Regions from separate parts of the Marinobacter sp. MDS2 genome, predicted to be linked through region 1. Evidence: predicted binding sites of a transcription regulator. Region 1 holds the regulator's gene; the other holds the start of a gene.

Region 1 (10,853 bases):
CCAAAAACAGCAACGCTGCCAGCCCGGCGATCATGAAGAAACCTACCACTATTTCCGTTGTTCTCTGCACCATAACAGGGCTCCAGAATCCTTATTAGAAATCGCCAAACATGACAGCGGTCAGCACAAAATCGAGGCCGAGCACCGCCAGTGATGAATACACAACCGTTTTGGTCGTCGCAGAACTGATGCCTGCAGACGTAGGCACACAATCATACCCTTGATACACGGCTATCCAGGCACACACGAAACCGAAAACCACACTTTTAACAACGCCGTTAAGCACGTCATCGAGAAAATCGACCGATGACTGCATGTTGCCCCAGAAGGAACCTTCAAATACTCCCAGCCAGTCCACACCTACCAGCATGCCACCCCAGATACCGACAACCGAGAAGATCATCGCCAGTATCGGCATTGCGATGAACCCGGCCCACAAACGGGGTGCAATCACCCGTCGCAAGGGATCAACCCCCATCATCTCCATGCTGGACAGTTGCTCGGTGGCCTTCATCAATCCGATTTCCGCGGTCAATGCTGAGCCCGCACGACCGGCAAACAGAAGCGCTGTTACCACTGGCCCCAGCTCGCGCACCAAGGTGAGCGCAATCATCTGACCAATCGCCGCTTCCGAGCCATAATCACTGAGAATGGTATAGCCCTGCAGGGCCAGCACCATGCCAATAAACAAGCCAGAAACCACTACGATGGCAAGCGAAAGCACACCGACCGCATACAGCTGTTTCACCAGAAGCGGAAAACCTGTCGCAGGTTTGGGCACCCCCACAAGCACGCCGAACAGAAATTGAGTCGCACGGCCCAAAGAGCCCACCACTTCCATACTTCTTCGACCAAAGCCCGCTACATAATCCATCATATCGACACTCCTTTGATACCGAAGTCATCAACAGGCTTGTTCGCCGGATAATGGAAAGGTACCGGACCGTCGGGCTGGCCACTCAAGAACTGTTGCACGAGTTCAGACGGGTGATTCCGCAACTCTTCCGGTGTGCCGGTACCAATCACCTTGCCATCGGCAATAATGCACGCGTAATGGCAGATGCTCAGGGATTCCGGCACATCGTGAGACACCAGTACGCTGGTCAGCCCCATCGAGCTATTGAGATCCCGGATCAACTTGACCAACACACCCATCGCGATCGGATCCTGCCCGGCAAAGGGTTCGTCGTACATGATCAGTTCGGGATCCAGTGCAATACTTCGAGCCAAAGCCACTCGGCGGGTCATGCCACCCGAAAGCTCGGAGGGCATCAGATCACGCGCACCTCGGAGCCCGACCGCTTCCAGCTTCATCAACACGATGTCGCGAATCATGTCTTCCGGCAGAGCGGTATGCACGCGCAGCGGGAAGGCTACGTTCTCGAACACACTGATGTCGGTGAACAAAGCGCCACTCTGAAAGAGCATGCCCATCTTTTCGCGCAGACGGTACAGCTCCTTCCGCTTAAGCTTCGGAACCTCGTGACCGGCCACCATAACCTGACCGGAATCCGGTTTCAGTTGACCACCGATCACCCTGAGCAGCGTGGTCTTGCCGGTGCCACTAGGGCCCATAATGGCGGTAATCTTACCCACGGGAATATCCAGGGTAATGCCATCAAAGATGCGCCGTCCGGAGCGGGAAAACACCACATCCTTTAGCGTAATGTATGCAGATGACTCCATAATCGATCCTTTTCGAGGAGCGCCTACATTAAGATAAGCGTCGCCGGACCTCAATCTCAGGTTGTTAAAATGTACTGATGGCAACGTTCAGTTCCCCTGAACATTGGCAGCCCTACCGGGTATCAGTGATATACTTTCCGCCATAGTCGTCCGTCCCGATAACAGGGCCGGGTCCACAGACCGACCGAGTAAAGCCAGCCGAGATGACAGATTCAAACACTTCAAGTTCCCGGGATTACCGCAACTCCGCCGTTCGGGCCATCCAGATTGAACGGGATGCAATCGAAGCACTTGAACACCGTATCAACGGCGACTTCACCCGTGCCTGCGACATCATCATGGCCTGCAAAGGCCGGGTCGTGGTGACGGGCATGGGCAAATCCGGCCACATCGGAAACAAAATTGCGGCAACACTGGCCAGCACCGGCACACCTTCATTCTTTGTGCATCCGGGCGAAGCCAGTCATGGCGACCTTGGCATGATCACCCCGCAGGACGTTGTCATCGCCATTTCCAACAGCGGCAGCACCAGCGAAGTGGTGACCATTCTACCTTTAATTCGAAGAATGGGCGCGCCACTGATCAGCATGACGGGCAATCCCGACTCATTGCTGGCAAAAGAAGCCGCAGCCAACCTGGACGTGAGCGTTGCCATTGAAGCCTGCCCGCTCGGGCTCGCCCCAACCTCCAGCACGACCGCTACGCTCGTGATGGGCGATGCATTGGCCGTGGCATTGCTGGAAGCCCGCGGGTTCAGCGCGGAGGACTTTGCTTTCTCGCATCCGGGCGGTCGATTGGGGCGTCGCTTACTACTGCGCGTTTCCGACATCATGCACGCAGGCGACAAGGTGCCACGGGTACTTGAAAGCACCACCCTCAGCGGTGCACTTCTGGAGATAACCCGTAAAGGCCTGGGCATGACCACGGTGGTGAACGACGCCGGCGAATTGACGGGCATTTTTACCGACGGCGACCTGCGCCGAACGCTGGACAAATCGGTTGATGTACACACGACCGCCATCAACCAGGTGATGACCCGCAACGGCAAAACCATTCTGGCCGACCAGCTGGCCGCCGACGCGCTCAATATTATGGAAGAGCTAAAGATCAACGCCCTGCCGGTAACCGATACTGACGGCAATCTGGTGGGCGCCATCAACATGCACGACTTGTTGCGGGCGGGGGTTATCTGATGCCAGAACTGACACCCCCCATGAGCCAGCACTGGAGTGACGAGCTTCGCGCCAAAGCCGCCGCCATCAAACTCGTGGCCTTTGATGTAGACGGTATTATGAGTGACGGAAAACTCTACTTCAGTGCCAGCGGCGACGAACTGAAAACGTTCAACATTCTGGACGGATTGGGGCTCAAGCAACTGATGAACGCGGGCATCACCGTTGCCGTGATTACCGGCAGACGCTCGCCACTGACCGAAAAACGCATGAGCGACCTGGGTATCACGCACCTCATGCAAGGCCGGGAAGACAAAAAGGTGGCCCTGCAGGAACTGGTGGCCAACATGGACATCAGCCCCGAGCAAATCGCTTACATGGGCGACGACCTGCCTGACCTCCCTGCCCTGCAATTCGCCGGCCTGGGCATTACCGTACCGAACGGGTATTGGCTGGTCAGGCAGCACGCGGATTATTGCACCACCATTGCCGGCGGCAGTGGTGCCGTGAGAGAAGCCAGCGATTTGATTCTCTGGTCCCAAGACCGGCTTGCGGCAACCCTTGAACCCTATGTGAGCGCCGAATCGTGATCGCGCGTTTGTTCAGTCCCGGAAAAGGCAAAGCCTGGGCCCGAACCCTGGCTTTAGGCGGAACCATTGCGGCCACCTTATTTCTCATGTGGCAAAGCGATGAGCCGCCGGGTAGCCAGGATAATGCCAAGGAACTGCGCGGCCCGGACGAACCGGACGGATTTATCGTTCAGGCCGAATACCGAACCTGGGACGCTCAGGGCAATCCGAAAATCCGGCTGACCAGCCCGCGCATTGAACAGTTCGAAAGCCAAAACCTGGCTGCCATGGAACAACCCCGGGCAACCCTGCACGGTGAAGGCGACCCGGTGCCGTGGAATATTGAAGCGGATCAAGGTAGCCTTCTGCAAAATGAGGGTCTGGTCAATCTGCACGGTAACGTGGTGATCCATCGCCAGTTAAGCGGCGCTGACACCACCTTCAAAACCGACGAACTAACCCTCAACAACACCGAGGGTACCGTGTACACCGACCAACCGGTGACCATCACCGAACCGCACGGAACCACAAAGGCAACGGGCATGAAAGCCTGGCTAGACGACCGAATTCTGGAACTCAATTCCCAAGTGGAAGGGCATTATGATCCCATCAGGTAACCGACTTCTTTTTCCGCTGATTATGGCCGCTACCTTTCTGGCCAATACGGCGGCCGCCTTCACTCTGGACTCCGACGAGCCCATTAAAGTCAGCGCCAACTCCGCCCGTCTGGATGACAGCGCGGGCACTGCCATCTACACCGGTGCCGTGGAATTGGTGCAAGGCAGCGTTAAGCTGGATGCCGAACGGGTTGTACTTTATCGCAGCCCACAGGGACTTAGCCGCATTGAAGCAAGCGGCTCCCCCGCTCATTATCGCCAGCCGTCCCAGGATCAAACGGCCGTTATCAATGCCGAGGCACTGAACATTACCTGGTCGGCCAAAGACAGCCAGCTGACCTTCGAGCGAGAAGCCTTGATCGAACAAGGTGGCAGCACGTTTCGCGGTGATGTCATTCATTACGACACAGTGAACCGGGTGGTTACAGCAGAAGGCGGCAATTCGGAGGGCACAAGCTCAGGCCGCGTAGAAATGGTGATTCAGCCCCGCAGCTCAGGTCAATAACAGGAAGGTTCTGATGGCAGTTCTCAGGGCCAGCAATCTGGCCAAAAGCTACAAACAGAAAAAAGTGGTTCTGGATGTTTCACTGGAAATCCGTTCCGGCGAAATCGTCGGCCTGCTCGGCCCTAACGGCGCCGGCAAAACCACCTGCTTTTACATGATTGTCGGACTGGTCCCGGCTGACCATGGCCGCATCACCATCGACAACAACGACATCACCCCCCTGCCCATGCACGGGCGTGCCCGCAAAGGCATCGGCTACTTGCCACAGGAGGCGTCAGTATTCCGTAAGCTGACCGTGCGCGACAACATCATGGCCATTCTGGAAACGCGCAAATCGCTTTCCAAGGCGGATCGTGAGGCCAAGCTGGAAGAGTTGCTGGAAGAGTTCCACATCACCCACATTCGTGACAGCCTGGGTATGGCGCTTTCTGGCGGTGAACGTCGCCGGGTAGAAATCGCCCGGGCATTGGCAATGGAGCCGGCCTTCATTCTTCTGGACGAACCCTTCGCCGGCGTAGATCCCATTTCCGTCAGCGACATCAAACACATCATCCGGCACCTTCGCGACAAAGGCATTGGCGTTCTGATCACCGATCACAACGTGCGCGAAACACTGGATATTTGTGAGAACGCTTACATTGTCTCGGGCGGCCACATCATTGCATCGGGCAACGCAGATGCCATTCTGGCCAACCAGCAAGTGAAGGAAGTGTACCTTGGGGATGAGTTCCGACTTTAGACAATCGTAGACCTGAAGGCCGGGCTGATTGTTTTGCTGAACGCGAGCAAGTAAACTCGGCAGGGTACTTGCTTAAATTGTTGATCGCGTACTGTAAGTTACCAGCACACAACAATTTTTTATATTTGCAAGCAATGCTTTTGATCAGGATACGAGCACGTTATGGATATTGAGCCATGGTTATGAAAGCTTCATTACAGCTTAAAATGGGCCAAAGCCTAACCATGACCCCCCAGCTGCAACAAGCCATTCGGCTACTGCAGCTTTCCACGTTGGATCTACAGCAAGAAATCCAGCAGGCACTCGACTCCAACCCGATGCTGGAAACCTCCGAGGACGACGATCAGGCAGATTCAGTCGAGCAGCAGGAAAACAACCACGACGAACAACACGAGACTGCCTCGGCGCCGGAAGAATCCGCTTCAGATTCGCAAAGTACGGACTGGGACGAATCGGAAACCGCACCCGACTGGTCAGCGGAAGATCAAACACCCGACAATATCCCTGACGACCTGCCGGTCGATACTGCCTGGGACGACATCTACCAGTCAGCACCAGCTCCGGCCAGCCGTGGCGACGATGAAAACGACTCCGACTTCGAAACCCGAAACTCGCCCAGCGAAACCCTGCACGACCATCTGGAATGGCAGCTGAACCTGACCCCGCTCAGCGAACGGGATCAGGCGATTGCACACGCCCTGCTGGATGCGGTCGATGACCGGGGCTACTTGACGTCTTCCATCGAAGAAATTCATTCCGGCCTGTTTGAAGGCTCAGAAGACGATCCATTGGAACTCGACGAAGTGCAGGCGGTTCTGCACCGACTCCAGCACTTTGATCCACCGGGGGTGTTTGCCAGAGATCTTCAGGATTGCCTGATGATCCAGCTTGGCCAGCTGCCACCGGACACCCCATGGCTGCGCCAGGCCAAGCTGGTCGTGACCCAGTTTCTGCACTTGCTGGGCAACCGTGACTACGCGCAACTGCTTCGCCGTAGCCGGTTGAAAGAAGATCAGCTGAAAGAAGTGTTGGGGCTGATCACCAGCCTGAACCCGACCCCCGGCGACAGCATCGACCGTACAGAACCAGACTATGTCATTCCGGATGTCATCGTGCGCAAACATGAAGGCCGGTGGCGCGTGGAGCTCAATCCGGAAATTGCCCCGCGCATTCGCGTAAACGCGAGCTATGCTTCATTAATACGACGGGCGGACAGCAGCGCCGATAACACCTACATGCGCGACCAACTGCAGGAGGCCAAGTGGTTTATCAAAAGCCTGCAGAGCCGCAACGAGACCTTGCTCAAAGTGGCCACTCGCATTGTGGAATACCAGCAGGGCTTTCTGGATCATGGTGACGAAGCCATGAAACCGCTCATCCTGTCGGACATTGCCCAGGCGGTGGATATGCACGAATCGACCATATCCCGGGTTACCACGCAAAAATACATGCATACACCCCGAGGCATTTTTGAGCTTAAATACTTTTTCTCCAGCCACGTGGGCACTGCCGAGGGTGGAGAATGTTCCTCAACGGCGATTCGTGCGATGATCAGAAAACTGATTGCGGACGAAACTCCGAAAAAGCCATTGAGTGATAGCAAAATTGCAGCCATGCTAGGAGAACAGGGAATCAATGTTGCCCGACGTACCGTAGCCAAGTACAGAGAGGCGATGCACATCCCTCCCTCGAACGAGCGTAAACGTTTGGTTTAAGGATTCGTCAGTACAAGAGGTGCTGACACTCAGTCCGGCAAAAGCCGGCTATATGACAACAGGAGAAGCCTATGCAACTCAACATTTCAGGCCATCATGTAGAACTGACTCCCGCACTAAAGGATTACGTAAACACCAAGTTTGATAAGCTTGAGCGACACTTTGACCACATCAGTAATTGTCAGGTGACGCTGCAAGTTGAGAAAGTTCGCCAGATGGCCGAAGCTACCCTCCACGTGATTGGTGGCGAAATTCACGCAAAGGCTGAAAACGAGGATATGTACGCCGCCATCGACGGCCTGGTCGACAAACTCGACCGCCAGATCCTCAAACATAAAGAAAAGACAGTTGCCCGGATGCAAGGTAACGGCTAACGCGCCTCTTAGCGTGAAACCGAACCGGGTGTTTCAATAAAACGTGCTGCGGCAGGAGTATGATCCGGCCGCAGCCTTTTTTTTACGGAAATGAAGTCGATCTATGAGCGATTCATCCCTGACCATCGACAACATTCTGGCTCCAGAACTGACTCTGTGCCGTGTTGCAGCGTCAAGCAAGAAGCGTGTACTGGAGTTTATCGCCGAGCACATTCACCAGCAGGATGAAAGTCTCAACGATACAGATATCTTCAACAACCTGGTGTCGCGGGAGCGGCTGGGCAGTACCGGCATAGGCGAAGGCATCGCCATTCCCCATTGCCGGCTGGACGGGCTGAATAGGGTCATCGGCGTGTTGATGACTCTGGCCGAACCGGTCGAGTTCGATTCCATCGACAACCAGCCCGTCGATATTGTTTTCGCCCTGGTTGTGCCCAAAGAAGCGACCAGCGAACACCTGGAGCTGCTCAGTCAGCTCGCTGAAAAGTTTAATGAAAGCTCTTTTTGCGAAAAGCTGCGCCAGTGCCAGGATACCGACCATCTGCACAAGGCCATGATTTCGAATCAGAACTGATACGAATTCAGCAAAAGCGCGCAGCATGAGAGGAACACTGTTATGAAGCTGATCATCGTCAGCGGCCGCTCAGGCTCGGGAAAAAGTACCGCCTTGCACGTACTGGAAGATTTGGGGTTTTACTGCATCGACAACCTCCCCATAGGGCTCCTCTTCCCTCTGACCCAGGAAGCCGCCACCCAGGAGGCGACCACTCGCCTGCGTAAAATGGCAGTCAGCATTGACGCACGCAACCTGTCGGGCGAGCTGGCCAACTTCGAGGCCATATACAGTCAGCTCAAAAGCACCGGCATGGATGTCGAAATCATCTTCCTGGATGCCGACGAGCAAACATTGCTGCAGCGTTTTCACGCAACTCGACGCAAACACCCGCTCAGCGATGATAAAACATCGCTTCCTGAAGCAGTGTCTTACGAGAAAACCCTTCTAGAGCCGCTGTCCCGGCTGGCCGACCTGTACGTCAACACCACCGGGCTGTCCATGTACGAGCTACGGGACATGGTCAAGCAGCGGGTTGCGGGCCGGAAGGACCAGGAATTGGCCTTGCTGGTTCAGTCGTTCGGCTTCAAGCACGGGGTACCGGTTGACTCCGATTACGTGTTCGACGTTCGGTGCCTTCCGAATCCCTATTGGGACACCAGCCTCCGCAAGTACACCGGCGTTGACCAACCGGTCATCGACTTCCTCGAGCGCGAGCCTTTGAGCCAGAAGATGGTCAACGACATCATTGGGTTTCTCGATTCCTGGCTTCCCTCGTTTGCAGACAGCAATCGCAGCTATATGACCATTTCCATCGGCTGTACTGGCGGCCAGCATCGCTCGGTGTACGTTTCGGAACAACTGACAAAACACTTCGCAAAAAAGTACCGCAATGTGCAGGTTCGCCACTCCGAACTGCCTCATCTGCAAGCCAGAGGGGAAATCTGATTCGCCATGATCAGCCGTACGGTGACAATCATCAACAAGCTCGGCTTGCACGCCCGGGCCACCGCAAAGCTGGTCGCCACCGCCTCCGAGCATGAATCGAAGGTCTGGATCAGCCGCAACGACCGCAAGGTAGATGCCAAAAATATCATGCAAGTCATGATGCTTGCGGCCAGCCAGGGCACCACCGTTGAACTCATTGCGGACGGCCCGGATGAGCGACAAGCCATCGAGGCGCTAACCACGCTGATCGCAGATTATTTCGGCGAAGGCGGCTGATTCTTCGCAATTCACCTATAACTCCCCCTCACCGACGCTCGCTAACTCCGCTATAATACGGAGGTTTTCTGACCGTAGGTGGATCCATGTCTGATATTCTGGAACAAAGTCAGGCCCACCAGAGACTCCGCTCCCTGAGCGAGGCTCTGGATAGTGGCGCGCTGAAGCAGGTTGCTCGCATCCTGAACGGCGGCCTCAGTCCCAGTGATATCGCCCACCTGTTGGAATCCTCTCCGCCTCGTCAGCGCGCTTTGCTGTGGAATCTGGTCGATAAGCAACTGGAAGGCGAAGTTCTCCAGCACCTTGGTGACGATATCCGAGGGTATTTCCTGAGCAAGTTTAACGCTCAGGAGTTGGCTGACATTATTGAAGATTTCGAGTCGGACGATCTCGCCGACCTGCTTCAACAGCTACCCGACACGGTGATCCTCGAAGTCCTCGAAACCATGGACGAACAGGACCGACAGCGGGTTGAAGAGGTTCTGTCCTACCCGGAAGACACCGCCGGCGGCTTGATGAACACGGACACTATCACGGTGCGCCCGGACATCAGCATTGACGTTGTGCTGCGCTATTTACGCCGCCACCGCAGCCTGCCGCCGATGACGGATAGCCTGATCGTAGTTAACCGGCGGGATGAGTTTATCGGCACGCTCGCCATCACCCGGATGCTGGTTTCGAACCCGGCGTCTACCGTTCGGGAAGTGATGGACACCGACATCGAACCGATTCCTGTCAGTCTGTCCGATACCAAGGTCGCCACCCTGTTCGAACGCTATGACCTGATTTCAGCGCCCGTGGTAAACGAACAGAACAAACTCTTGGGCCGCATCACCATCGATGACGTGGTTGATGTTATTCGTGAAGACGCAGACCACTCGCTGATGAGCCTGGCCGGCCTTGATGAAGATGAAGATACCTTTGCCCCGGTGATGAAAACCACCCGCCGTCGTGCGGTCTGGCTCGGCATCAACCTGTTGACCGCATTTACCGCCTCAGCGGTGATCGGGCTGTTTGAAGACACCATTGCCAAGGTCGTGGCCTTGGCGGTACTCATGCCCATCGTCGCCAGCATGGGCGGCATTGCCGGCAGCCAGACCCTGACGCTGGTGATCCGGGGCATGGCGGTGGGGCAAATCAGCAGCGTCAACGTTGCTTGGTTGCTGAATCGAGAACTACTCTCCGGTATCCTTAACGGACTTTTATGGGCCGGGGTCGTGGCGACCGCAGCCATTCTCTGGTTCGGCGACTGGATGATCGGCGGCGTGATTGCGGCCGCACTGGTGATCAATCTGGTTGCAGCCACCGTGGCCGGCACCGTACTGCCTCTATTTCTGAAGTCCCGTAATATTGACCCGGCCCTCGCCGGCGGTGTTATTCTGACAACGGTGACCGATGTTGTTGGCTTCATGGCCTTTCTGGGATTGGCCACCCTCTTCTACGCCTGACAGAATTGATAAACAACATGACTGACCATACTGACGACCAACTTCCAGAGTATCTGGGGCCCAGCAAGTCGCAATTGAAGCGGGAAATGCATGAATTGCAGGATCTCGGAAAGCGCATGCTGGAACTGAGCGAAGATCAGCTCGCCACGCTGCCGATCAGTGACCGGCTGCAACGGGCGATCCTGGAATCACGCCGCATCACCCAGCGTGAGGCCCGCCGCAGGCACTTGCAGTACATCGGCAAGATCATT
Region 2 (10,853 bases), on a different contig from region 1:
TCGGGCTTTCCCGTTGGATTGGGTGGCGAGCGGATTCCTTTGCTGGCAAAAGTGGCAGGTATTGCCGAGTTCTTCGAATCATTGATCGCGCCCCGTGAGGGGCAAGAACCCATGACACCCGCTAAGGCAGTGGGTTTACTCTATGAGATGCGCAATATCGAGTTTCAGAAGGATTTGGTCGAGGCGTTTATCCAGGCTGTAGGCGTTTACCCCGCGGGGACCTTGGTTGAGCTGAATGACGGTAGCCGCGGAGTGGTTGTCTCGCATAGTCCGGAGCGCCGGCTATGGCCGAGCGTTATGGTGTTGCAAGCGAGCGAGAAAGGTTCCTTCAAGAGCGGGAGGGTGGTTGATCTTGCACGTTATAACGAAGCAAGAACACAAGGCGAAGTTCTTGCGGTTCGAGAGTGTCTGCCGCATGGTACCGAGGGTCTGGACCTGATGGCTCTGGATGCGACCAACGAGCCTCGCTGGTCGCTCGGCAAGATTTTTACTCGGTGACCAGTACCCGGAGCGACTTTCGAATCCAGCGATAGTCTTTTGCCGGCTTGAAGTTGATCAGAATTTCAGACTCGCTGCCAGCGCTGCCGTCCACGAAGTATTCGACGCTCGCTTCTTGCCAGCTCCAGGTATGAACGGATACGTCTTGTGGGCGTGTACTGATTGCTTCGATTCCATTCTTTGCCAGGGCGATATCGCCGCCCACTTTTCGAATCGAGAGGGGTTTCAAGGCGGTGTCACTTGCCGGGTGCGAGGCGGCATGGCCTGAAAGATAGTATTGTCTGCTGATTGCATTAGTGATGCCTGCCAGCTCTTTGGTCAGATACTCTTTGGCGCCCTGGGTGTCGATGTCCTCGATGCTCCGAACGGATTGTAATATGCGCTCTCGCAAGGCTTTTAGGTCCTGCTTGTAGGTTGTGTCGGGGTCGATTTCTTCGTCGTTGTCGGGCCGTTCTGGCGCACTTTCAATATCTGTCAGCGTAGGAGGTTGTTGGCACAACTGATCGTCTTTTTCGTAAAAACAGATGCTGGCTAACAACTGGTTTGCAGCAGATTCTGGTGCTTCAAACTCGGCCGTGGGTATCGCGAAATCGACCTCCGAGGGGAGAGCCGGGTCGTTTATCGCAGCGTTAAGCTGGTCGATCACCCGATGCCGGATGTCGATGCCTTTGCTGTCTTGGATGATTTCCGTCCAGTTCAGCGCCATCAGGAATCGGGTGCGGTTTAGCAGTTCTTGGTTATTGAGCAGCGATGACTCGGTTAACGCGTGATCGCTGAGATTTTGACTATCAATCTTGGCGGTTTCTAACGCATCGCGAAGTTCTGGTTGAAAGTCGAGAAAGCTGACAAATGCTTTCGCCGGTATGTTTTCCGCGATTGAAAGTGCGCCGACTTTCAGAGACAAGGTTTCGCCGGGGTAATATTGAAACCTGCCTTGGGCATCGGTTGTGTTTTGACGGGAGCTGGTCGTGTAAGTCAGGCCGCTTATGCCGCGGCTTTGGATTTGGCCGGTGAGGGCATCGTCTGAACCGGAGCCTCCATCGTCAAAGCATGCTGACAATAGAAAGGCGGTGGAGAGTGTCAGTAGTAGATGGCGCAGATGAGCGAGTTCCATGGTGTGTCGTACAATCCCTTCGCGGTCACCTGATTAGCCAGAGGCAGTTACAGGCTTTGTAAGTTGTTGTAACGGCATTATAGGGAGGGTGGTTCGTCTATATCGGGAAACCTGTCGCAGTTTGGGGGTTTCGTGCGTGGCTGATGAATGTCGCGCACTGCCTTGAAATTTGGTGAAATGCCTCAATCACATAGCGCACTACATATTTTTCGCTCGTGCGGTGCATTCATTAACAGCGGTTCCACTTATGACCTATGCATTGGAAATTGAAGGACTTGAGAAACGTTATGGCGATGGTTTCTACGCCCTGAAAGGAATCGATCTCCAGGTCGCTGAGGGCGATTTTTTTGCTTTGTTGGGCCCTAATGGCGCGGGCAAATCGACCACACTGGGAATCGTGTCGTCGCTGGTGAACAAGTCGTCGGGTAAGGTCCGAGTATTCGGCAAGGATATTGATACTGAGTTATCGGATGCGAAGCTTAACCTCGGTGTGGTGCCTCAGGAGTTTAATTTCAATCAGTTTGAAAAGGTATTTGATATTGTCACCACGCAGGCGGGGTACTACGGAATTCCCCTGAAAAAGGCCCGCGTGTCCGCCGAGAAATATTTGAAAAAACTGGGATTGTGGGACAAACGCGATACTCCGGCCCGCATGTTGTCTGGAGGCATGAAACGGCGTCTTATGATAGCGCGAGCATTGGTGCATGAGCCGCGGTTGTTAATACTGGATGAGCCCACCGCCGGTGTGGACATCGAGCTGCGCCGCTCCATGTGGCAGTTTCTTGAAGAAATTAACCGGCAGGGCACCACCATTATCCTGACCACCCATTATCTGGAAGAAGCGGAAGCTCTGTGCCGGAATATCGCCATCATTGACCATGGCGAGATCATTCGTCACACCAGCAAGCGGGAATTGCTTCAGCAATTGAGTGTCGAGGCCTTTATTCTGGATACCGAACAAACACTGGATGCCGCACCCGAGCTGGGCGGATTTAAATGCGCGATTAACGGCGATGGTGCGCTGGAAGTCGAGGTGGCGAAAGGGCAGGGGCTCAACGCACTCTTCATGGAATTGGAAAAGCAAGGTATCAAGGTTAGCAGTATGCGAACCAAGGCTAACCGCCTCGAAGAGTTGTTTGTGCGAATGGTGGAAGAGAATGCGGCTGAAGCCAAAAAGACGAAGGAGGGCGCAGCATGACACCTCTGGCACTCTGGACGGCGTTTCAGACCATCGTTCTGCGAGAAATTCGGCGGTTTACACGGATCTGGCCGCAGACACTGCTGCCACCCGCGGTCACCATGACGCTGTATTTCATCATCTTTGGTAGTTTGATTGGCTCACGCATTGGTGATATGGGCGGCTTTGACTACATGCAGTTTATTGTCCCGGGGCTGATCATGATGGCGGTGATCACCAACTCATACGCTAACGTGGTGTCGTCGTTTTTCTCGATGAAGTTCCAGCGCAGCATCGAAGAGTTGTTGGTGTCGCCGGTGCCTAACTGGACGATTCTGGCCGGCTATGTTGTTGGTGGCATGTCCCGTGGACTGATTATCGGGCTGATTGTAACGCTGTTGTCGCTGGCCTTTACGCAGCTGGCAATCCATAACTTGCCGATGGTGATTATTACCGTTTTCCTGACCTCGGCGCTGTTCTCGCTGGGTGGTTTTATCAACGCCATGTTGGCAACCAAGTTCGATGATATCTCGATTGTACCGACGTTCGTGCTCACGCCGCTAACCTACCTTGGCGGGGTGTTTTACAGCATCGATCTTTTGCCAACGTTCTGGCAGAACGTATCGTTAGCCAACCCGATTCTGTACATGGTGAATGGCTTTCGCTACGGCATACTGGGTGTTTCGGATGTTAATCCGTTCGTTTCGCTTGGTATGATTCTGGGCTTTATTGTTCTGCTTTCCGTTATTGCCTTGCGCATGTTGGCGCGCGGCAAAGGCATTCGACACTAATTTGGAACCCGGTAACCGATATGGCACTTGATAACGCTCCGCTGGGGAAATCCAGCGACTACCCGGATCAGTACGATCCTTCGCTGTTGTTTCCGGTAGCCCGGGAAGAGAATCGCCGGCGTATTGGACTTGAGGATGGGCGCTGGCCCTGGTTTGGCGAAGATATGTGGCAGGCATGGGAGCTGTCCTGGCTGCGCCCCGGTGGCGTGCCTGTGGTGGCGTGGGCGGAGATTCGCTTCCCCGCTGCCTCGCCTTCGATTGTTGAGAGTAAATCTTTAAAGTTGTATCTCAACTCTCTGAATCAGCAAGTTTTTTCGTCTGAAGCGCAAGTCACAGAAACGATCATCCGGGATTTGTCCAAGGTGTGTGGCGGTGCTGTTCACGTGCAGATGCGTAGTGTCGATGAAACTGCCCCGGCGGTGGGCCGGCCAGACGGCTGCGAGTTGATCGATAACGAGGCGGTGGGCGATGTCGTGTACGAATACGCGCCGGATTCGCTGTTGGCGAATGGTCCCGAGGTAACGGAGGGGCTCTGTTCTCACTTGTTGAAGAGTAACTGCCCGGTCACGGGGCAGCCCGATTGGGCAACGATCTTTATCCGCTATACCGGTCCGGCCATTGATCGGGCTGGATTGCTGCGTTACATCATCAGCTTCCGCCAGAAACAAGACTTTCATGAGCACTGTGTAGAAACCGTGTTTACCGATTTGATGCAGCGTTGTAAGCCCACGGAATTGATGGTGTGTGCCCGATACACTCGCCGGGGCGGGTTGGATATTAACCCTTGGCGAAGCACTTGCCCTGAGGATGGCGTGGGGCCGAGGCTGGTTCGGCAGTAGGCGAGGTTAGTCTGAGTCGTCTTCCTGTCGGAGGCGATCGGCGGCATCTTCGAGTGCGGTCAGAATCGCTCTGCGCTCGCGCTCGGTGATCTTGTCCGAATCCAGATACATGGCAAAGCCGCTGTGTTCGTGTTCCAGAAAGCTGCGGTTGGGCCCCATGTCCCGGCGGAAGTCGACGACTTCGTAAATCGGCACCGGCTTGCCGAAGCCTTTTACGGTAATTTCGCCTTTGTCCCGGCACATGATGCGGTCTTTGATCAGCGAGAAGGTCTCGTAGGAAATTAGAATCTCGCCAGCTTCGGCCAGTGATTCAAGCCGGCTGGCCAGGTTCACTTCTTTGCCGATGATGGTGTAATCCATACGGTTCTCGGCGCCAAAGTTGCCGACGGTGGTGTATCCCGTGCTGATTCCCATGCGTATTTCCAGCGGGGTTTTAATGCCCTGACTGCGCCATTTCTGCCGCATGATCTTCATGTGTTTGCGCATGTCGATGGCCATGGATACGCACGCAAAGGCATCTTCACGCTGACCGCGGCTGGTCGGGTCGCCAAAAAATACCATAATGGAGTCGCCAACAAACTTGTCGATGGTGCCTCCATAGCGCAGCGCTACCTGGGACATTTCATTGAAGTAGTGGTTCAGGAGCTCGGTAAGGGCTTCGGGTTCCATCTCTTCTGACAGCTCTGTGAAGCCTTTGATGTCGGAAAAAAAGACCGCCAGCTTTTTGCGCTGGGTTTCCAGCCGAACATCGCGTTCGCCGGTAAAGATGGACTGCCACACCTGTGGCGAGAGGTATTTCGACAATTTATGAGAGAGCGCAATGGATTGCTCTCGCTGGTTCTGGATTTGGGTTTTCGCGTAGAGCAGGGCTCTTGCCTGAACGTGGGAGTAATAAGCGGTCACGCAGATGTAAACGCCGGTAGCCAACAGGGCTACGACGCTGGTCAGAAGCGGGGCTTGCAGATTGTCTGCGGTGCCAAAGGTTGCTACGGCAGCGGCCAGTGAGGCAGCGGTCAGTGCTGTTCCGAACAGCCATTGTCGAATGCCGCCGATAATCAGGCAGCTGAACATCAGCATTAAAACGATGGCGGTGGAGGGAATGGCAACCAGGCCCAGCGCACCGATTAGCGCGCCACCAAAAATACAGTCCAGCAGAAGCATTTTTTGGCGAATACGCGGAGAATTTCTCAGGAACGTGCGTCGGGTGATCAGATGGGCAAGGTGCGGCCAAACCATGGCGATTGCCACTAACCACAGAAACCACAGTGCAAATATATCCTGGATAACGCCGGTTACAGTAATGATCGAGGTAGATGCATACGCCAGAATGCGACCACTGTAGTCTGGCATAGGGGGAATAACGACGGTGTTATCGTAGGGGTCGTTTGATAAAACCTTTCCGGAGCTGGCGGAAACGTTGCGAAGCTCTGCCGGAGCACTCATCATCTTACTGGCGCACCCATACGGTCACGCTGAACGTAGATACGTCCTGTTTGTCAGCGCTGTGATTTGGTTGAGTGTGGCTCATGGTGAGTGCCGAAAGTTTTTTATTGGTAGTATCTGCGACTAAAGGTTAACAGTATTACGTATTACCCACAATTAACCCAGGTCAACAGAAACGACGATTTTGCACACACTTGTATGAATAGCGAGAGTATATGAGTTCTATTACCCAGTTTCTTATGGAGCGCTCGTCGGAACCGCGGCTAGAGGCACCGGCTCCGCCCCGTGATGTGGTCGATCTGGCGTTTCAGTGCGCTGCTCGAGCGCCAGATCATGCGCTGCTGCGTCCGTGGCGGTACCTCGTTATCGAAGGTGAAGCATTGGTTGCGCTTGGAGAGCTGTTTGCGAGATCGGGCTGCGTGGATGCCACTGAGAAGGCCCGTGAAAATGCCAGGAAAGCGCCGCTTCGTGCGCCGATGGTGATCGTGGGTATCGCATCGCCTAAGCCCCACAAAAAAGTACCGGATGTTGAACAGGTGATGTCGGCGGCATCTGGGATGTCGTTCTTGTCGCTGGCACTCTCTGATGCCGGCTATGGCATCATGTGGCGTTCAGGCGCCTTTGCCTACGATCCCGTTATTCGTGAAGGGCTGGGCTTGGCAGAAGATGAGATTATTACAGGTTTCCTTTATACCGGAACCGTTTCTTCCCGTAAGCCTCCCGTTCCCCGACCATCGAGTGGAGAGTTCGTCGAGGAGTGGTTGGGGCCCGAACAATCCCGCCCCTGGAGCGCTTGACGGCTGGGTGGCAGGATGAGGAAACAGCTTGCCGCCTTTTCCTGGTTTTTGCCGAACTGCCGACTTGAAACGGCACGAATATTTCAACCCACCCCCTATGAAGCCTGCGTTCCTGCAGGCTTTTCTGTTTTTGGCATCCTGCTTGCTTTATCCCCTTCAGAACGCAAAACCGGCAATCACTGACTGATCAGAAAGCCGGGGCAGATTTCAGGAGGCAGGCATGGCAATTTCATTCGATAGCGCATTGGGTATTCATGAGCAGGCTCTTCAGGGCCGCGTTAAGCGGGCAGAAGTGCTGGCGAATAATCTGGCAAACGCCGATACCCCGGGCTACAAGGCGCGTGATATCGACTTTCGGGCCATGATGCAGAAGGCGCAGAATGAAATGAGTGGCGTTCAGATGACCACCACCCACAGCTCTCACATGGAAGCCTCAGGATCCGGGGCCGATGGTGAGTTGTTGTACCGCACCCCTCACCAGCCCTCGGTTGACGGGAATACCGTAGATGCGCAACAGGAACAAACCCGCTTTATGCGCAACGCCATGGATTACCAAGCCAGCTTCCAGTTTCTCAGCAGTAAATTTTCCGGACTGACCAAAGCCCTAAAGGGTGAGTAAGCCGCAGCCATTTTTGAGTGAAGGAGACAGTCATGTCACTGGGTAACATTTTCGACATCGCGGGTTCGGGCATGACCGCGCAGTCACTGCGGCTGAACACCACCGCCTCGAACATTGCCAACGCCGAAACCGCCAGTTCAAGCACGGAGGGCACCTATCGAGCGCGCAAACCCGTGTTCGCGGCGATTCAGCAGTCCATGCTGAACCCGGAGCAACAAGCCTTTGGTACCAACCCGCAAGAAGGCGCGGGTGCGGGCGTTCGGGTTGAAGGAATCGTGGAAAGCGATGCCGAGCTGCAAATGCGGTACGAGCCTAACCATCCGGCAGCAAACGAAGACGGTTACGTGTTCTATCCGAACGTCAATGTGGTGGAAGAAATGGCGGACATGATGTCGTCATCGCGAAGTTTTCAGATGAACGTGGATGTGATGAATACCGCGAAATCCATGATGCAGCGTATCTTGACGCTGGGTCAGCAGTAATAGGGCGAGGAGAAAGTGATGAGTGCAGTAAATTCAGCGTCTGCCGCCGATGTGCTGGGCCAGTACCGAGTTCAGCAAGACAGCAAAGCCCAGGGGGGCAGCGAGCTTGGTAAAGATGCCTTCATGGAGTTGATGTTGGCGCAGATGAAGAATCAGAACCCGCTGGAGCCGCAGGACAACGGTGATTTCATTTCTCAGCTAGCTCAGTTCAGTTCTCTGGAAGAAATGCAGAATCTGACTGGCACCGTAGGCGAAGTGGCCGGCCAGTTCCGTTCTAGTCAGGCGCTGCAGGCGTCGGCCATGGTGGGCAAGACCGTTCTGGCTCCGTCCAGTGTGGGCATTCTGGGCGCAGAGGGCGAAGTGACCGGCACGATTGAAGTTCCTGCTTCCACAGGTGGTTTGCGGCTGTCGGTTATGAGCCAGTCAGGCGAGCTTGTTCGGCAGATTGATATGGGTAGCAGCAAGGCTGGTGTGGTGTCTTTTCGTTGGGATGGTCAAGACGGCAACGGCAATGCTTTGCCGCCCGGCCCGTACCAGATTGTTGCACAGGGTAGTTACCCATCCGGGCCGCAGCAGTTGGGCACCATGGTCAGTGCGAACGTAGACAGTGTGTCTTTGAATAACGGTGGCTCGATTACATTGAATCTTGCTGGCATGGGCTCGATTGCCCTGTCTGACGTCAAGCAAATTAACTGAACCGGTGTCGGACCAGGAGGTATAAGTCATGGCATTTAATACAGGATTAAGTGGTCTGCGGGCCGCATCGGTGGATCTGGATGTAACCGGCAACAACATTGCTAACGCCAGTACCGTCGGTTTTAAAGGCAGTAAGGTGCAGTTCGGTGATCTGTACGCCAACGGATTTTTAAGTGGTGGCACCAACCCGATTGGTGACGGTGTTCGGGTGCAGGATGTGAAGCAGTCGTTCGGTCAGGGCAACATTAGTTTCACCGATAGTGGGCTGGACATGGCCATCAGCGGCGATGGCTTCTTCATTCTGAGTAATAATGGTGAAACCCGTTTCTCCCGCGCTGGTCAGTTCGGGATTGATAAAGACGGATTCGTGGTGAATAACCAGAACATGAAGGTGCAGGGTTACACGGCGGATGATGACGGGAATTTGTCTGGTGTGCGTGGCGATCTCGCTATTGAGACTGGAAACCTTGCGCCGCGTAGAACTACGAATCTGGTTACGGATTTGAATTTGGATTCGCGGCAGCCGGTGTTGGAGCAGCGAATTCGCAATATAGCTCCTATTAATGTTGCCTCATTGAGAGGTTCGGAATTTACGTTCAACTATAACGACGGCACTGGCAATTACCAGGTTTCCCCCATAGGAGCGAACGCATCCGCTGCAGAGGCGGCCAGTTCAATTAATGCCGCTCCGGGTGTGACGGCGACGGCGAGCACGTCGGCGACGTTAACCGCGTTGAGCGATTCAGATGTCAGCAATGCTGCGAATTTTCGCATGGAAATTAAGATTGGCGGGTCCGCGCCAATCGCTCTTGACCTGCAAAACGTAGCTACCTTAGAAGATGTCGCTGCGGCTATTAATAATAGCAGTCAGAGTTCAGTCTCGGCGTCGGTCATCGATCATGATGATGATCCTAATACCGACCCAGTATTGAGGATTGTTCAGGATAGCGGAGAGCTCTTGGAGGTGGCTTATGGCGATGCTCCCAACGGAACGCCATTGGCGAACAATCAAGCCTATGACGGAGAATTGGTCGTAACCACTGACCGTAGCGTGGATGGGGTCACAACCGATTCCGGCAGTACTTCGTTCGAGGTTGCCTTTAACGCAACTGACTTTACCGAGATAAATGCCTTCAACCCCATAGACCAGCGCACCTATAACCACGCCACTTCAACAAAGATCTATGACAGCCTGGGCAACACTCACGAAATGACCCAGTTTTTCGTGAAAGAGCCATCGCCAAATGGCGGTGTGGGCCAAAGTCAGTGGTCTATTTATATTGAGATTGATGGAGAGATGGTTGCAGGTACGGACCAGCAGCCATACACCGCTCTGTTCAACCAGGACGGTCAGCTGGAGTCCATTAACGGCGATGTGAATGGCGAAATTATTATCGCTGACTGGGTGCCGAAAGATCCGAACGGTGCCCCGAATGGTGCTGATGGTCCACCAGCGAATCCTTCAAGTGTGGTGAGCCCGATTCCGCTGCCCGCTGACAGCTCCGCCTTTGTTCTGGATCTTGGCAGAGCTACGCAGTATGGCGCCACATTTGGTGTGAACAATCAGCAGCAAAACGGTTATACGACAGGCCGGCTTTCGGGGTTGGATGTTTCTGGAGAGGGGGTGATCTTTGCTCGCTATACCAACGGTCAATCGAAAGCTCTGGGGCAGGTCGCGCTTGCATCCTTCAATAACACGAACGGTTTATCTCCGGTAGGCGATACCACCTGGGTTGAGTCCTTCGAATCCGGCCAGCCGGTCATCGGCGCTCCGGATACCGGAACTCTGGGCTCGATCAAGGCAAGTTCGGTAGAAGAGTCCAACGTTGATCTTTCGGCAGAGCTCGTCAACCTGATCATTGCCCAGCGCAACTATCAGGCAAACGCCAAGACTATTGAAACCTCGGATGCGGTCACCCAGACCATCATCAACCTCCGCTAATCCTTCCATGTAAACATGGCATGACTCCTGCAGGAAGACTGGAAACAGTCAAAATTCCGGCAGGAGTTTGCCCATGGACAAAGCCCTCTACATTGGAATGTCTGGCGCTAAGCAGAACATGCTGGCCCAGCGTGCCCACGCCAACAACCTCGCCAACGTGAACACCACGGGGTTCAAGAAGGATTTTGCTCAGGCCCGCAGCATGCCGGTGTTTGGTGAGCATCATCCCACCCGCGCCTATGCCATGACGGAGCGCCCGGGTACTGATCTATCCGCTGGCGCTTTAATGGATACCGGCCGAAAACTCGACGTTGCGGTTGAAGGCGACGGTTGGCTGGCGGTTCAGAACAATCAAGGCGAAGAGGTGTTCACTCGCAGTGGCAGCTTGCAGGTCGATGTGAACGGCTTGGTTCGCATGCCCAGTGGCGAGTTGGTGTTAGGTAACGGTGGCCCGG

The links. Region 1 encodes sigma-54, which starts transcription at its own class of promoters, with help from an activator protein. Its sites were predicted from a motif close to ANTGGCATNNANNTTGCTNT; they were not measured.
Region 2: the regulator sigma-54 is predicted to act here: its motif matches at 6,789-6,808, upstream of flgB (flagellar basal body rod protein FlgB).

Annotation. Positions count from the first base shown of each region.
Region 1 is NZ_JAVAJF010000001.1:848,309-859,161, forward strand. It holds gene mlaD (outer membrane lipid asymmetry maintenance protein MlaD) at 1-73, opposite strand, end outside; gene mlaE (lipid asymmetry maintenance ABC transporter permease subunit MlaE) at 95-877, opposite strand; gene Q9245_RS04040 (ABC transporter ATP-binding protein) at 874-1,686, opposite strand; gene Q9245_RS04045 (KpsF/GutQ family sugar-phosphate isomerase) at 1,890-2,879, shown strand; gene Q9245_RS04050 (HAD family hydrolase) at 2,879-3,448, shown strand; gene lptC (LPS export ABC transporter periplasmic protein LptC) at 3,445-4,044, shown strand; gene lptA (lipopolysaccharide transport periplasmic protein LptA) at 4,028-4,549, shown strand; gene lptB (LPS export ABC transporter ATP-binding protein) at 4,563-5,288, shown strand; gene Q9245_RS04070 (RNA polymerase factor sigma-54) at 5,471-7,003, shown strand; gene hpf (ribosome hibernation promoting factor) at 7,075-7,377, shown strand; gene ptsN (PTS IIA-like nitrogen regulatory protein PtsN) at 7,481-7,951, shown strand; gene rapZ (RNase adapter RapZ) at 7,994-8,878, shown strand; gene Q9245_RS04090 (HPr family phosphocarrier protein) at 8,885-9,154, shown strand; gene mgtE (magnesium transporter) at 9,241-10,602, shown strand; gene yjgA (ribosome biogenesis factor YjgA) at 10,620-10,853, shown strand, end outside.
Region 2 is NZ_JAVAJF010000003.1:172,704-183,556, forward strand. It holds gene Q9245_RS14010 (HD-GYP domain-containing protein) at 1-498, shown strand, start outside; gene Q9245_RS14015 (organic solvent ABC transporter permease) at 488-1,612, opposite strand; gene Q9245_RS14020 (ABC transporter ATP-binding protein) at 1,860-2,810, shown strand; gene Q9245_RS14025 (ABC transporter permease) at 2,807-3,580, shown strand; gene queF (NADPH-dependent 7-cyano-7-deazaguanine reductase QueF) at 3,601-4,419, shown strand; gene Q9245_RS14035 (adenylate/guanylate cyclase domain-containing protein) at 4,426-5,865, opposite strand; gene Q9245_RS14040 (nitroreductase) at 6,078-6,659, shown strand; gene flgB (flagellar basal body rod protein FlgB) at 6,880-7,278, shown strand; gene flgC (flagellar basal body rod protein FlgC) at 7,311-7,760, shown strand; gene Q9245_RS14055 (flagellar hook assembly protein FlgD) at 7,779-8,456, shown strand; gene Q9245_RS14060 (flagellar hook protein FlgE) at 8,485-10,398, shown strand; gene Q9245_RS14065 (flagellar basal body rod protein FlgF) at 10,472-10,853, shown strand, end outside.